2 regions of the Bradyrhizobium sp. AUGA SZCCT0431 genome follow, and region 2 is predicted to be linked to the other one. Evidence: riboswitches for the same ligand, from Rfam matches in the RefSeq annotation. Region 2 holds a riboswitch; the other holds the start of a gene.

Region 1 (7,913 bases), on a different contig from region 2:
CTCAAAGAGCTCAGCTCAGGGTCTTCGAGCTTAAGTCCGTCGTCCGCCGCTTTGCTGGCTCGCCAGCCAATCGCCCAATGCCGGGGTCGGGCGCTTCTCGCCCGGTTTTTTCGATTTGGCCGCGGCCTTCTTTGCCTTGACGGGAGTCGGAGGTGTGGCGGCCTCGCGGGCAAGCCGCAACGCCTTCAGCTTCGCCATATTGTCGAGCATGGCCCTCGAGGCCGCATCGCGGTCGGCCTTGCCGGACCGCGCGTCCTGGGCTGCCCGGGTGGTTTTATCCAGACGCGCCTGGGCGCGGTCGCGATCTTCTTTGCTCATTTTACGTCAGCCTTCTTCGCCACTTTGGCTTTCGCTTTGGGCTTGGCCTTCGGTTCGGGCGGATTGGCAAGGTCCTCAGCTTCCTTGGCCAGCCGCAGCGCGCGCAGCTTTTCAGTCCGCTTGCGAATTGCGATGTCGGAGGCCGCGATCTCGGCCATCGCCTTGATGCCCTCGACCTCCTGGGTACGCTTGCGGTGCAGCCGAAGCTCTTTCATTTCGGCCGGACTCTTCGGTTCGTCGTTCATCATCTACCTCTGGAACCGCGACGCATGCCGTCGGGCGGTGTTTCGGCGGTAATACCATGAATTACGCCGCTGGGGGCGCGAATTTGGGTCGAAAATGCCCCGTTATCGCGTTGAATCAGCCCTCATGGTGAAGAGCGGCGGCGTCATCGCCGTCTTCAGGGCTGCTCTGGTCGAAAGTGGCCAGCCAGGCTGCCAATGTCGTTGACGCCTGGCCTTCGGCCTTCACCTGGCGCAGTGCAATGCGGATGCCGGCGCGGCCGTGACGGTCGCCGGCGATCGCCACAGGCGGTTCCCCCGCCAGCACCGCATCGACGACGCGCTGCTTGATCGCGAGCGCTTCGGGATCGCCGCACGCTGCCAGGATCCGTTGAAAACGCTGGTGACGTGTCCGGTCGAACGGCCGGGCTTCGCTCATTCCGTCACGCAACGGATGCGGCGGATAGATGTGCGCGCAGGGGATCCAGCCCCCGGGAACCGGCTCGGTGGCTGCATGGGTCCGGCCGCTTTTCAGCAGTCTTGGCAGCACATGCGTGTGCGGCCCTTCCGGGCTCTTGCCCGAGGGTGGCGGGATCGGCTGATAGACCTCGATGCGGCCGAGCCGGCTGATGAAGACGCGATGCGGGTTCGCGCCAAGGATCATCCCCATCGCGGGATTGTCGTGTTCGAAGACGGCGCGGCCGCAGAGTTCGCGCAGCCGCGCGGCGAGATCAGGATCACTGACGCGCACGCAAAAATCCGCCTGCAGCGCGCCGAGGCCGAGATCGAACAGGATGGCTTCGCGATCCTCCGGCCGCAGCGCCTCGCGATCGGCGCCGACTTCCGTCAGCGCGTTGCGGCCGTTCATCGCGCAATCGTCGGATGGCAGGCACAGCGCGATCCGATGGCTCCAGCCTGATTTCGTGATGCTCTCGGAGGCGAACGGCCGGCTGTTGCCGCCCGGTTTCAGCGCAATGCCGCCGCGCGGCGTCACGGCTGCAACGGCCTCGATCGATTGCGTCAGCCGCACCGGCTCGTCGCGGTCGCGGGTGAATTCGGCGATGGCGCCGAACGTGCCGAGACTCCATTGCGTGTCGGGATCGGCGATTTCCCGCTGCAACAGATCGGTCGCCGCGACGGCGGAAACATCAGGCATCAACCAGCATTCCCTTAACCCTCGGGGCCAAAGAGAATACTGGCTTGTCAGGTCAGGACAAGCCGGTCCGGAGCGGGCCCCGGACCGGCGTCCGGGCTCAGAACGTCGCGCCGGCCTTCACCATGTAGGTCCGGCCCGGCAGCGGATAGGCGCTGAAGCGGCCGTCGGTGAACGTGCTTGCGATCGCATAGTCGTAGTACAGCGCGTTGAGCACGTTGTTGACGCTCACCGACCAGAAGAAGTGCTGATATGCCCCGCTCAGCTTGAAGTCGATGGTGGCATCGGCCGGGATGCGGCGCTGGGTATTTTTCTGGTCGTTGTCCATGTAGCGCTCGCTCCAGCCGCGCACCGTGGCATCCGCAACCAGATAGTTCTGCCAGATATTCCACGTCACGCCGCCGCTGGCGGTGTAGCGGGACACCAGCGGAACGTCATTGCCGGCGAACTGCCCTTCACGGAACACCGCGCGGGTGTAGGCCACGCCGCCGCGCAGCAGCACGCTGTCGCTGATACGCAGCGAGGCGCTGGTCTCGGAGCCGTAACGGCGGGTCGGATCGAGGTTGACGTTAAAGAACAGTGCCGGGTTGAGATGGATCTCGTTCTCGAGGTCCATGCTGTAGATGCTCGATTGCATCTGGAACCCGCCCGACTTGATGCGGAAGCCGCCCTCGATGTCGTGGGAGGTCTGGGTTTTCAGCTGGAAGGTGCCGGGAATCGGGGTGAAGAAGACAGGATCGAAGGACGGTCCGGAGGACAATCTCTCGTCGACATTCGGCGTGCGGAACGCGCGGGCGGCCCGGCCGAATACCGAGACGATATTGTTGAAGCGATGTTCGAGGCCGACATGCAGCGCGTATTGGCCTTCCCGGCTGTCGAGAGGCAGGTTTTGCGCCGCGCAGGTAAAGAAAAAGGCGCAATTCGGATCGTTGTTGACGATGTCCCTGGCTTTCAACGTGGTTTGTTGCACGCGGGCCCCGTACGAGAAATCGGTGGTCGGCAACAGCCCGATGGTTTGCTGGAAATAGCCGGCCAAGGTTTGCTGCTGCAAATCATAGGTATGGATCGGCGGCAAGCCCCGGTCCGTCGGACGTTCCTGGTGGAAGGTCGCGTCGTAATAATCGATGCCGGTTAAAATCTGTGAGGGCATCCCGAACAGCACATTCTTGATGCTCAATCGCGGCGTGATCGACCAGGTCTGCAGGTGGGCGTCGACGTAGCTGTTACCGAAGGGATTGAAGAAGGCGGCCTGCTGCTTCTTGTCTCTCACGCCGCCGTCGACGATCAGATCGACGCCGTTCATCAGCGTCTTGGTGAATCCTGCGGTGGCGTTGGCGCCCTGCTGGTTGCCGTAGTCGAACGGCGTGGCGGCGCCGCGCCGGTTGGTGGCGAGTTCATCGAGGCCAATCGAGGGATCGACGAGACGGCCGCCCGGGAAACCCAGCTTCTGGTCGTCGCCGGACAGGGTCAGGAACGCTGTAAGGCCGGGCGTGGTGTAATTGAGGTTGCCGACGCCGTTGCGCTGGTCGAGGGCGTTGTTGACGCGGTAGCCGTCCGACTTGATTCCATTGCCGTAGAACGATGTCGACCACGGACCGAAATTGGTCGCGGCCGAGACCGAAGCCATACGCTGATTGAAGGAGCCGACGCCGGCTTCGCCGCGGATCGCGACCGGCGGGCCGCCGACACCGTTCTTCAGCACGATGTTGATGACGCCGCCGACCGCATTGTCGCCGTACAGCACCGCGCCGCTGTTGCCGCGGGTGATCTCGATGCGCTCGATCGAATCGCGCGGGATGGTCGAAAAATCGACCCCGGCCATGTCGATGTCATTGAGCCTGCGGCCGTTGATCAGCACGAGGGTATTGGAGGTCGCAAACGCGCCGAACCCGCGCAGATCGACGCTGGTCTTTGCGCCGTTGACGCCGCCAAACAGGCTGGTGAGCTGCACGCCCGGTGTTTGCGCGATGATTTCCTGCAAGGTCTGCGCGGGCGAATGCGCGATTTCTTCAGCCGTGATGACGGTCGCCGATGTGCCGACGATGCCGGCGAATTGCCGGACGGGCGCTCCGCCGCCGCCCTGGCCATCGCCTTGCGACGCGACGTTCGAGCCGGTCCCCGGCGCAGGGCTCCGATTGCTTGACGGGCTCGGGTTCGGCGCGACGACGCGGCGCGTACCCGAGCCCTGATCGGAAGCAGGCTTGGCGCGGGTCCTGTTCTGGTCGCCGGGCGGGTTGACCTCGATCGCCGGCAGTTGATCGGCTGTGGCGGTCTGCTGGGCCTGCGCGCCGGAAATACCGAGCGCCATGATCGGTGCGAGAACACTGGAGGCCAGCAAAAGATGGCGGCGCCGCTTGGCGACTGGGGTGGTAGAAGACATGGTTCAGGCCTCGGTATGACGTCAGTGGCACGTCACAGCGAACCAAGTCCCACCATCGTGCTGTAAGCAGCTCTGGTGAAACTAATGCCTGTACTCCCCGACCGACATCTTCGCGTGTGACCACGGCTGACGGCAGGTCTCCTGGCTTACGGGTCGTTACCTTTCGTCGCCTTCCCAGGACCGAGATTCCCAGTGGCATAGGACGAAAGATTCACCGCTTACAGTTGCGGGGGCAGCCGCGGAATTGGGGGAGTTTCCCCGCACCGCATTCCCTTTTGATCCCCAAAACGGGAACCGTCAAAAATTATGGTAGAAGTTTGTCAAATACAGAGTCAATCCCATCAGGCCCCGCCTGCGGTCCTCACTGGACGAGTGCGTCTTTTATGTCGCATGAGCAGTACCGCTCGAACCCATAGTGCGGTACGGGCTGACCGTTCGGGGACGATCGATGAGTGTTGATACCATCATTGCTGCAAACGAGGAGGCCGCGCGGCGCCGGATTGGCGTGACGGCCGCGCTTGCCGGCCTCGTCGGGCTGTTGGTGCTGATCTCGCTCGGCATCGGGCCGGTGCGGCTGTCGCCGCTGGCGGCGATGGAAGCGCTCCTCGGTGGCGGCAGCGATGTGTCGCAGGTGATCGTGCGGGAAATCCGCCTGCCGCGGACCATTTTGGCGCTGGCGATCGGCGCCATCCTGGGAATGTCAGGCGCGTCGCTGCAGGGCCTGCTGCGCAATCCGCTGGCCTCGCCCTCGCTGTTCGGCGCGCCGCAATCGGCTGCCTTCGGCGCGGTGCTGGTGATCGCGCTGGGGTGGGCCGATGTGCGCTCCTATGCGCTGCCGGTGGTGGCGATCATGGCCGCTTTCGGATCGGTGTTCGTGCTGCTGACGATCGCCGGCCGCAATGCCGGGCTGCTGATCCTGATCCTGGCGGGTCTTGCGATTTCGAGTCTGGCGGGAGCGGCGACGGCGCTGGTGATGAACCTTTCCAGCAATCCCTTCGTGGTGCTGGAGATCGCGTTCTGGCTGCTCGGATCGCTGGAGGATCGCAGTTTTCAGCACGTGATGCTGGCACTGCCGTTCATCATTGCCGGTGGCATGATCCTGTTCAGCCAGCGCCATTCCTTTCGCGTGCTCAGCCTCGGTGAGGAAACCGCGCAGAGCCTCGGGGTCGATGTCGGGCGCCTGCGGCTTATCGTGATCACCGGCGTCGCGCTTGGGGTCGGCGGCGCGGTCGCGGTCACCGGCACCATCGGCTTTATCGGCCTCGTCGCGCCGCATCTGATGCGGCCCTTGATCGGTCATGATCCGGCGCGGCTGCTGGTGCCGAGTGCACTGGCAGGCTCAGCGCTGCTGCTCGCCGCCGACATCGCGGTGCGGATCATTCCCTCGACCAGCGACATCAAGGTCGGCGTGTTGACCTCGATCATCGGTGTGCCGTTCTTCCTCTATCTGATCGCGCGCGAACGCCGTGCGCTCGGGGGAGGTGTCGCATGAGCGAAGCCGCGCTTCTCACCGCCCGCAGTGTGAACGTGACACTGGCCGGCCGCCATGTGCTCAGCGATGTCACGCTGTCGCTGACCGCGGGTCATCTGGTCGCCTTGGTCGGGCCGAACGGCGCCGGCAAAACCACGCTGTTGCGCGCGCTGTCGGGGCTGCTGCCGTCCCGCGGTGACATCCACGTCGGCGGCGATGCGCTGGCTGATCTATCGCTACGCGAACGTGCAAAACGCTTTGCCTATCTGCCGCAGGGCCACATCGTGCACTGGCCACTGCCGGCGCGCGACATCGTGGCGCTCGGCCGTTATCCGCACGGCGCGACCGATCCGGCGCGGCTGTCGTCAAAGGATGCCGAAGCGGTACTGCGCGCGATGCAGGCGGTCGACGTGGTGGAGTTCAGCGAACGCCGCGTCACTGAACTGTCCGGCGGCGAGCGCAGCCGCGTCGCGTTGGCGCGCGTGCTCGCGGTGGAGGCGCCTGTCATCCTCGCCGACGAGCCGACCGCCTCGCTCGATCCGCGCCACCAGATCGACGTGATGAAGAATCTGCGCGCCACCGCCGATAAGGGCGTGCTGGTCATCGTGGTGACGCACGACCTCGGCCTGGCCGCACGCTTCGCCGATCATGTGCTGGTCCTGAAGGAGGGCCGGCTGGTGTCGCAGGGCGCGCCGGTGGAAGCGCTGTCGGAGCAGGTGATCGCCGACGTGTTCCGGATCAGCGCCTACCGCGCCGAATACCAGCGCGAGGCCGTGATCGTGCCGTGGGCGGATCTGTGATGCGCCGCCGGCTTGCCGTGCTGCTGGCGGTTGCGGCGCTGGCGATGCCGGGCGGGGCGGCGCTGGCCGCCAAGCTGCCGCGCATCGTGTCGATGAACGTCTGCAGCGATCAATTGCTGCTGTCGCTGGCCGACCCCGAGCAGATACTCGGGCTTTCCAGATATTCGCGCGATGCCTGGTTGGCCGGCGATGTCGGGCGCTATCCAAAACTGTCGGGCGGCGCGGAAGACGTGATGGTGCTGAAGCCCGACATCGTCGTCGCCAATCTGTACGACAAGCGTTCGACGCGGGAATTGCTGAAGGCGCACGGGCTGCATCTCGCCGAACTTCCGGTGCCGCGAACCTTGCCCGAGGTGAAGGACCAGATTCGCGAGTTCGGCGAGATCGTCGGCCACCCCGACCGCGCGGCGCAGCAGATCGCCCGGCTCGATGCCGCGCTGGCACGGGCGCGCCAGGCCGTCGCCGCCAGACCCTATCGGGTGCTGCCGCTGTCGCGGCGCGGCTGGGTCGCGGGAAGCGACAGTTTTGTCGGCTCGCTGCTGGCGGAGACCGGGCTGTTCAACACGGCCGGCGATCTCGGCTTCAATTTCGGCGGCTTCGCCTCACTCGAGGCGATCGTGAGCCAGAAACCGGATTTGCTGCTGGTGTCGCAGGCCGGCGATTTTGCGCGCGACGACGGCCAGGCCTTTCTGCTGCATCCGGCGCTCGCGCGGTTCTATCCGCCGGAAAAACGCATCGTGATCCCGGAACGGCTGACCGAATGCGGCGGCGTGATGCTGGCGGAAGCGCTTGACGTGCTGACGGCGGAGTTGAAGCGGGTGGGGCGGTAACCCTCGTAGGGTGGGCAAAGCCACCGGGTCGCGCGAATGCGCGCCCGATGACAGGCTCCGCGTGCCACCACTCTCTTGCGGCGATTGGATAGATGGTGGGCACGGCGCAAGCGCGCCTTTGCCACCCTACGTTTCTCACCCCATCACCACCGGGCCGCCGGCTTTCTTCCAGGCGTCGATGCCGCCCTCGATGTGGGCGGTGTTGGCAAGGCCGGCGTTCTTGGCGGCGGTGACCGCCATCGCCGAGCGTTCGCCGAAGGCGCAGAAGAACACCACGCGGCGCCCGGTCGCGGCCGCGACTTCGCGCAGCATGCCGCCCGGCGCTAAGCTTTCGGCGATGCCGGGGTAGGGCGCATGCAGCGCACCCGAGAGCGTGCCGTGCTTGGCGCGCTCGCTGGCTTCGCGCAGATCGACCAGCAGGATGTCGGGCTTGCCGATACTGTCGATCGCGGCGCGCGCTGACAGTGCGAGGCCCTGTTTGGCGAGATCGTCCTGGTGCAGGCCGACATGCATGTTGGCCGGCAGCACCACGTCCATCAGTTTTGGATTCGGCAAATTGAGATTGTTCATCAACTCGACATACTCGTCGATGCCGCGCACCTGCAGGCGCGGATTGTAGCGCTTCTCCTCGCCGATGGTCGAAACCGTGTCGCCCTTGTAGTCGTGGGCGGGGAAGACCATGGTCTCATCCGGCAGCTTCAGCAGCCGGTTGAAGATCGAATCATACTGCGCCCGGGCGC
Region 2 (7,913 bases):
TGTTCGTGCTTGCGTTCAGCCTGACGCTGATCATGACGCTCTTGATTTCGACGTTTACGCCGGCGATCGGAACCTATTACGGCCTCAACATCGACCCTGCGCAATTCTCGTCCCTGGATGCCTCGATGTATCAGGCGCAGCTGCGCGACATGCTGGCGCTGCGCGATGGCTCGCTGCGGCATCTCGAATTGCTCAAGATCACCGGCATCGTATCCTTCCCGAGCTTCCACGCGGCTTCCGCCGTGCTCTACATCTGGGCGCTTTGGCCGGTGCGCTATGTCGGAGGGGCTGCGGTCGTCCTCAATATCCTGATGATGGCTTCGACGCCCGTGATCGGCGCCCACTACATGATCGACGTGTTCGGCGGTGTCGCGCTGGCCGTGATCGGCATCTGCCTTGCCAAATATCTCGTGAACATCGTGGCGCCCTCGTCGGCGAAGGCACAGGCTGCGCCGCAGGTAGCCCTGGTGCCGGCATTGGATTAACCCGCCATCGTCGTGCTTTGCGATGGTAAATTCTGACTAAAACGCTTATCCGCCCGGTTAACGGCTTCTTCGCCAAACATCGTCATTGTCAGCCGCGTGAGCCCGCAATTCACCGAAATGTATCGCGGCCGTGGTCAGGTAGCGGAAATTCCTGAGGCACGCCGTGCCTGTCACACCAACGCAAGAAGCCGGCCCAAAATCCGATGTCCATTTCCTTCGCCAATCCGATTGTTAATGGCGCCAGTGTCCGCAGCCTCGGGCGCGTGTTGATTCCGCTGTTGACCGGGCTCGTCGCCTATCTGATCTTCCTGTCGCTCGGGGAAATCCTGCTGCGGGATTCCGACACGCTCTGGCAGATCAGGATCGGGCAGTGGATCGTCGAGCATGGCGCCGTGCCCTACACCGACGTTCATACCTTCACCCGGTTTGGCGAACCCTGGATGTCGAGCTCCTGGCTGTCCCAGGTGCTCTATGCCGTTTCCTATGAATCGTTGGGCTGGGCCGGCCCGGTCATCCTGACCTCGCTCGCGATCGGGGCGACGGTTGCGATCTTCATGTACCTGTTTGCCGACTATCTCGACCCCACCCGCGCGATCCTGCTGGTCACGCTTGCGGTGCTGGAGTCGGCGACCCACTTCCTGGCACGCCCCCACATGCTGGCGTTCCCATTCATGGTCGCGTTCCTCGGCGGGCTGCTGGCGGCCGCGGATCGCCGGAGCGCGCCGTCATGGTGGCTGCTGCCGGTGCTTGCGCTTTGGGCCAATCTGCACGGCGGTTTTGTTCTCGGACTGGCACTGATAGGACCGATTGGCCTGGAAGCGCTTTGGACCTGCGAGCGCCAGGACCGCGTCAAACTGGCGATGCGATGGGCGCTGTTCGGCATTGCTGCAGTCGTTGCCTGCTGCTGCACGCCCTATGGCTGGAACACGCTGCTCGGCGCGGCGAAGATTCTCAGCCTCGGCAAGCTGCTGTCCATGATCTGGGAATGGATGCCGGCCAATTTCTCCACCTGGAGCTTTTTCGAATTCACGCTGCTCGGCCTGATCGGTCTCGGCTTCTATCGAGGCCTCTCATTGTCGGTGCCGCGAATCATCCTGCTGCTCGGCCTGCTCTGGATGGCGCTGTCGCATTCCCGGAACATCGAAATCTTCGCCTTCATCGCGCCACTGGTCGTGGCCAAGCCGTTTGCCGAGCAGTTGGGAACGCTGCGCACGGCGATGGTGCCGGTTCGGGAAGGGCAGTCGCGGGCGCCTGTCGTGATGCTTGCCGCGCTCGCGGTGGCGGTGGCCGGATGGGCATCGACGCAAGTGTTCATCGCGCACCACCCGTTCTCGTTCCTGCCGTCCCAGACGCCGGTCGCAGCGGTGGACGTCCTGCAGAAGCGGCAGGTTCAGCGCATCTTCAGCACGTCGCCGTTTGGCGGCTATCTGCTGTCTCGCGACATCAAGGCCTTCATCGACGGCCGCGCCGAACTCTACGGCGAACAGTTCGTCCTTGACTATTTCGACGCGGTCACCGCCAAGGACGTCTACATACTGCTCGCCACGCTCGACAAGTATCAGATCGACGCCACCTTGCTGGGGCCGGATTTGCCGGCCACCAAGGTGCTGGATCATATCGCGGGGTGGAAGCGGGTGTATGCGGACGACGTCGCCGTGATCCACGTCCGCGACGATCAGCGCAAGGCCGCTCCATCTTCCGCGCCGGGCTCGTCGAACTGACGCCCGGCTCTCATTCCCAGGTCAGAGCGCCACCGTTCTGATATTCGATGACGCGGGTCTCGAAGAAGTTCTTCTCCTTCTTCAGGTCCATCGCTTCCGACATCCACGGGAATGGATTTTCGGTTTCATCGAACACCCGCGCCAGCCCAAGCTGCGCGCAGCGGCGGTTGGCGATGAAGTGCATGTAGGTCTCGCACAAAGCCGCGTTCAGCCCGAGAAAGCCGCGCGGCATGGTGTCCCGGCCATAGGCGGCTTCGAGCTCCGCCGCAGTGCGCACCATGTCACGAACCTCGTCCTGGAACGCCGTGGTCCACAGATGCGGATTCTCGATCTTGATCTGGTTGATGACGTCGATGCCGAAATTCAGATGGATGGATTCGTCGCGCAGGATGTACTGGTACTGCTCGGCAATCCCGACCATCTTGTTGCGGCGGCCGAGCGATAGGATCTGCGCAAAGCCCGTGTAGAACCACATGCCCTCGAAGATCACATAGAAGGCCACGAGATCGCGCAGGAACGCCTGGTCGGCTTCCGGCGTGCCGGTCTTGAAGTCGGGATCGTCGAGATGCTGGGTGTGCTTCAGCGCCCAGGCGGCCTTGTCGGTGATCGACGGCACCTCGCGGTACATGTTGAACAGCTCGCCTTCGTCCAGGCCCAGGCTCTCCACGATGTACTGGAAGGTGTGGGTATGCACCGCTTCCTCGAAGGATTGCCGCAGCAGATATTGCCGGCATTCCGGATTGGTCAGATGGCGGTAGATCGCCAGCACGATGTTGTTGGCGACCAGACTCTCGGACGCCGCGAAGAAGCCGAGATTGCGCTTGATGGCGCGGCGCTCGTCCTCGGTGAGGCCGTCGCGCGACTTCCATAGCGCGATGTCGGCCTGCATCGAGACTTCGGTCGGCATCCAGTGATTGTTGCAGCCGGCGAGATATTTCTCCCACGCCCATTTGTATTTCAGCGGCAGCAATTGATTGACGTCGGCACGGCAATTGATCATCCGCTTGTCGTCGACCGACACACGGCCACCGCGGCGGTCGATGGTTCCGAGCCCGGTTTGATCGGCCTCGGCAGGAGGTGATGCCGCAAAGGGCGGCGGCGCGTGACGAACGGGCGCGGAAGGTTCGGACCAGTCGAGCATTGGGTTTATTTCCTTATGTTTCTTGCTGCTTACTGGCAGGCTTCGCATTCGGGATTATCGATGGAGCACGCCACCGCACCGGTTAAGTCCGGCGCGGTGGCGGCCTGCGGGACGATGATTGGGGCTGGAGCCATCATCGTCACGGAGGCGACACTGTTGAGCTTGCCGTCGGTGCCCTTGAGCGTGGACTTCTCGACATGCGTCGCGCTGCGCGAGCGTAAGTAATAGGTGGTCTTCAAGCCGCGGGTCCACGCCAGGCGATAGAGCGCGTCGAGCTTCTTGCCGGACGGGTTGGCGATATAGAGGTTGAGCGACTGCGACTGGTCGATCCATTTCTGGCGCCGCGCCGCCGCCTCGATCAGCCAGGCGCTGTCGATCTCGAACGAGGTGGCATAGAGCGCCTTGAGATCATCAGGGATGCGGTCGATCGAGCCGACGCTGCCGTCGAAATATTTGAGGTCGTTGACCATCACCTCGTCCCACAACCCGCGCGCCTTGAGGTCGCGCACCAGAAACTCGTTCACGACGGTGAAGTCGCCGGACATGTTGGATTTGACATAGAGGTTCTGGTAGGCGGGCTCGATCGACTGCGCGACGCCGCAGATGTTGGAAATCGTCGCCGTCGGCGCGATCGCCATCACGTTGGAATTGCGCATGCCGGTCGATCTGACCCGTTCGCGCAAGCTGCCCCAATCGAGCGTCATGGAGCGGTCCATCGCGACGCCGCCGCGCGCTTCCGCCAATAGCTCGATCGAATCGATCGGCAGGATGCCCTGGCTCCACAGCGATCCGTCGAACGAGGGATAGCGACCGCGCTCAGCGGCGAGATCGACCGAAGCCGAGATCGCGTAATAGGAAATCGCCTCCATGCTGGTGTCGGCGAACGTCACGGCCGCATCGGACGCCACCGCGATGCGCATTGCCTGCAGCGCGTCCTGGAATCCCATCAACCCGAGACCGACCGGACGGTGCCTCAGGTTGGAACGTCGCGCTTCCGGAATCGTGTAGAAATTGATGTCGATGACGTTGTCGAGCATCCGCATAGCGATCGTCACGCTCTTCTTCAGCCGCGCCTCGTTCAGGCGACCGCCCTGGATGTGATTGAGCAGGTTGATCGAGCCGAGATTGCAAACCGCGGTCTCGTCGTCGGAGGTGTTGAGCGTGATTTCCGTGCAGAGATTGGAGGAATGGATGACGCCGGCATGGCGCTGCGGCGAACGGAGATTGCAGGGATCCTTGAACGTGATCCAGGGATGCCCGGTCTCGAACAGCATGGTCAGCATCTTGCGCCAGAGGTCAGTGGCGCGGACCTGCTTGAAGACGCGGATTTCACCGCGCGCCGCCTTGGCTTCATAGGCGGCATAGCGTTCGGCGAATTTTGTGCCGTAGAGGTCGTGCAGGTCGGGCGTCTCGTCAGGCGAGAACAAGGTCCATTCGCCGTCGGTTTCGACGCGCTGCATGAACAGGTCAGGCACCCAGTTCGCGGTGTTCATGTCGTGGGTACGGCGGCGGTCGTCGCCGGTGTTCTTGCGCAGATCGAGGAATTCCTCGATGTCGATATGCCAGGTCTCGAGATAAGCGCAGACCGCGCCCTTGCGCTTGCCGCCCTGGTTGACCGCAATGGCCGTGTCGTTGGCGACTTTCAGGAACGGCACCACGCCCTGGCTTTCGCCATTGGTGCCCTTGATGTGGGCCCCAAGGCCGCGCACGCGGGTCCAGTCATTGCCGAGCCCGCCGGAATATTTCGCCAGCAGCGCGTTGTCCTTGACCGATTTGAAGATGCCGTCGAGATCATCCGCGATCGTGGTGAGGAAGCACGACGACAATTGCGGCCGCAGCGTTCCGGAATTGAACAGCGTCGGCGTCGATGCCATGAAATCGAACGACGACAGTAAATCATAGAATTCGATCGCGCGGGCCTCGCGATCGATCTCGCGGGTCGCAAGTCCCATCGCGACGCGCATGAAGAATGCCTGCGGCAGCTCGATGCGGTTGCCGCCTTCATGCAGGAAATAGCGGTCGTACAGCGTCTGCAGGCCGAGGAACTGAAACGCCAGATCGCGTTCCGGCTTCAGCGCCGCGGCGATTTTCTTCAGGTCGAAACGCGCCAGATCCGGATCCAGCAGTTCGGCCTTGATGCCGGTCTTGATATAGGCCGGGAAATATTCGCCGTAGCGGCCGGCCATATCGGCCTGCGAGGCGTTGGTCGGCACCCCCTGCACGTAGGACAGCACTTCGGTGCGCAGCTTGTCGAGCAGCAGCCGCGCGCTCACGTAAGCGTAATTGGGCTCCTGCTCCACCAGCGTCCGCGCAGCCATCACGGAAGCGAGCGCCAGTTCGCCCTGGCTGATGCCGTCGTAGATATTGCGCTGGGTTTCCGCGATGACAGGCGCGGCGTCGACGCCGTCAACACCGGCGCAGGCCTCGCCCACGATCAGCGCGAGCCGCGCGGTATCGAGCGGCACTTTGGTGCCGTTCGCCAGCGTCACATGTAGCACAGGTCCTGCCGCAGGGTGGGCCGATTTGGCGGCCTCCTGCTCGGCGCGCTGCCTGGTGCGCTCGTCGCGGTACAGCACATAGGCGCGCGCCACCTTGTGGTGCTCGCTGCGCATCAGCGCCAGTTCGACCTGGTCCTGCACGTCTTCGATGTGAAAGGTGCGGCCTTCGCTCATCCGGCGTGACAGCGCGCCGACGACCTCAGCGGTCAACTGCTCCACCACCTCGTGCACCCGGCGCGAGGCCGCCGCGGTGTGGCCCTCGACGGCGAGGAACGCCTTGGTCATCGCGACCGAGATCTTGCTGGCATCGAATTTCGAAACCGTGCCGTTGCGGCGAATCACCTGCATCGGAAGTTCGGCGTCCGGCGCGGCGAGCGTTTCGGGACGCAACTGGAACAAGGGAGCGGTTTTGGTTTCGAGAGAAATGAGACCGGAAGATTCGGACATCGGCAGACCCCGTGGTGTTGTTGAGGCCGGATGTCTTTGGGGACGCTGCATCGAATGCGCGACGGCAAACGCCGGCATGGATCTGCAAGCGACCGCCGGGACACCCCGCCCGTGGACGTTTTTTCGGTGTCGCGGCAGGTCTCCTGGCTCGCAGGTCGTCGTTGTTCCCTTGTCTTCCCAATGCGAAGCCGCATCAGTGACGTGAAAAAGCGGGAGCAACTCACTGCTTACAGTTGCGGGGGCAGCGCCGGAATCTCGCGAACTACCGCGATTCACCGGCTTCCCTCTTAGCCACCAAATCTTGCGACGGGGTGGACCGTGACGTCTACATGTCGTGTTATTCGGCGGCCGGTGTCAATGGGCACGGATGGCGATAGCCAGAAAATTTGGCAAGTTCCTCCGCAGCTGTGAACAACGATGGCGGCTGTGCACCCGCACCGGTCGAGTTGACGGGCGCGCCGAGTTGCAAGTAAGTGGACGTGTCGTGGTTCTTCGGGATGGTTTTCCCGAAGCTAAGAGGGAAGCCGGTGTGAAGCCGGAGCTGCCCCCGCAACTGTAAGCGGCGAGCCGCTGTCCAACAAAGTCACTGAGACCCGCAAAGGTTTTGGGAAGACCGGACAGCAGCATTGACCCGCGAGCCAGGAGACCTGCCTCGACAACATAAACGTCCTCGGGCGGGGTGTCCCGGTGGTGCGGTTGCGATTCCGCGCGCCCTATCGTCCGGAATCCAGACGTGTCACTTCGGCCTTTGCCCCCAACTTTTGGGGTTAAGCCATGACTTCTTTCAAAGCGACTGCTTCTACAAATTCTACCTCCTCACTTCCCGTCGCTTCGCTCGGCACGCCGCGCATCGGTCCGCGCCGCGAGCTGAAATTCGCGCTGGAGAGTTTCTGGTCGGGTACGACCGACGAGAAAGCCCTGATCGAGACCGGCATCGGGCTGCGCGCGGCCAATTGGGCGCGCCAGAAGAAGCTTGGTGTCAGCATCATCCCGTCCAACGACTTCTCGTTCTACGACCAGGTGCTCGACACCTGCGTGATGGTCGGCGCGATTCCGAAAAGCTACGGCTGGAACGGCGGCACGGTTCCGCTCGCCACCTACTTCGCGATGGCGCGCGGCGCCCAAGGCGCGGCGCATGATGCCGACTGCGGCCACGCCCACCACGACACGGCCCACGGCGTGCCGGCGCTGGAAATGACAAAATGGTTCGACACCAATTACCACTACATGGTGCCGGAACTGGAGAAGGATCAAACCTTCACGCTCGCCTCGCGAAAGCCGATCGAGGAGTACCTGGAAGCCAAAGCGCTCGGCTACCAGACCCGCCCGGTGCTGGTCGGCCCCGTGACGTTCCTCAAACTCGCCAAGTGCAAGGATGCGGGATTCAACACGCTGTCGCTGCTCGACCGGTTGCTGCCGGTTTATATCGAGGTGCTGAGCGAACTCGCGAAGGCCGGCGCGGAATGGGTGCAGATCGACGAGCCGTGTCTGGTCCTCGACCTCGACATCATCGCGCAGCAGGCGCTGCATTATGCCTATGCGGAAATCGCCAAGGCGGTGCCTGGGCTCAAGATCATGCTGGCCACGTACTTTGGCGGGCTCGGCGCCAACCGCGACACCG

The links. Region 2 has a riboswitch for cobalamin ahead of JQ567_RS08275 (ribonucleoside-diphosphate reductase subunit alpha). Riboswitches for the same ligand answer to the same signal wherever they lie in the genome.
Region 1: another riboswitch for cobalamin. It lies ahead of JQ567_RS09340 (TonB-dependent receptor); the one in region 2 lies ahead of JQ567_RS08275 (ribonucleoside-diphosphate reductase subunit alpha).

Annotation. Positions count from the first base shown of each region.
Region 1 covers NZ_JAFCLR010000008.1:44,135-52,047, forward strand. The annotation lists gene JQ567_RS09325 (hypothetical protein) at 31-318, opposite strand; gene JQ567_RS09330 (transcriptional regulator) at 315-563, opposite strand; gene JQ567_RS09335 (DUF6925 family protein) at 679-1,695, opposite strand; gene JQ567_RS09340 (TonB-dependent receptor) at 1,793-4,072, opposite strand; cobalamin riboswitch at 4,186-4,386, opposite strand; gene JQ567_RS09345 (iron ABC transporter permease) at 4,521-5,564, shown strand; gene JQ567_RS09350 (ABC transporter ATP-binding protein) at 5,561-6,343, shown strand; gene JQ567_RS09355 (ABC transporter substrate-binding protein) at 6,343-7,173, shown strand; gene JQ567_RS09360 (MBL fold metallo-hydrolase) at 7,309-7,913, opposite strand, start outside.
Region 2 covers NZ_JAFCLR010000007.1:46,874-54,786, forward strand. The annotation lists gene JQ567_RS08260 (phosphatase PAP2 family protein) at 1-485, shown strand, start outside; gene JQ567_RS08265 (hypothetical protein) at 689-2,206, shown strand; gene JQ567_RS08270 (ribonucleotide-diphosphate reductase subunit beta) at 2,217-3,347, opposite strand; gene JQ567_RS08275 (ribonucleoside-diphosphate reductase subunit alpha) at 3,377-6,292, opposite strand; cobalamin riboswitch at 6,408-6,628, opposite strand; cobalamin riboswitch at 6,761-6,962, shown strand; gene metE (5-methyltetrahydropteroyltriglutamate--homocysteine S-methyltransferase) at 7,067-7,913, shown strand, end outside.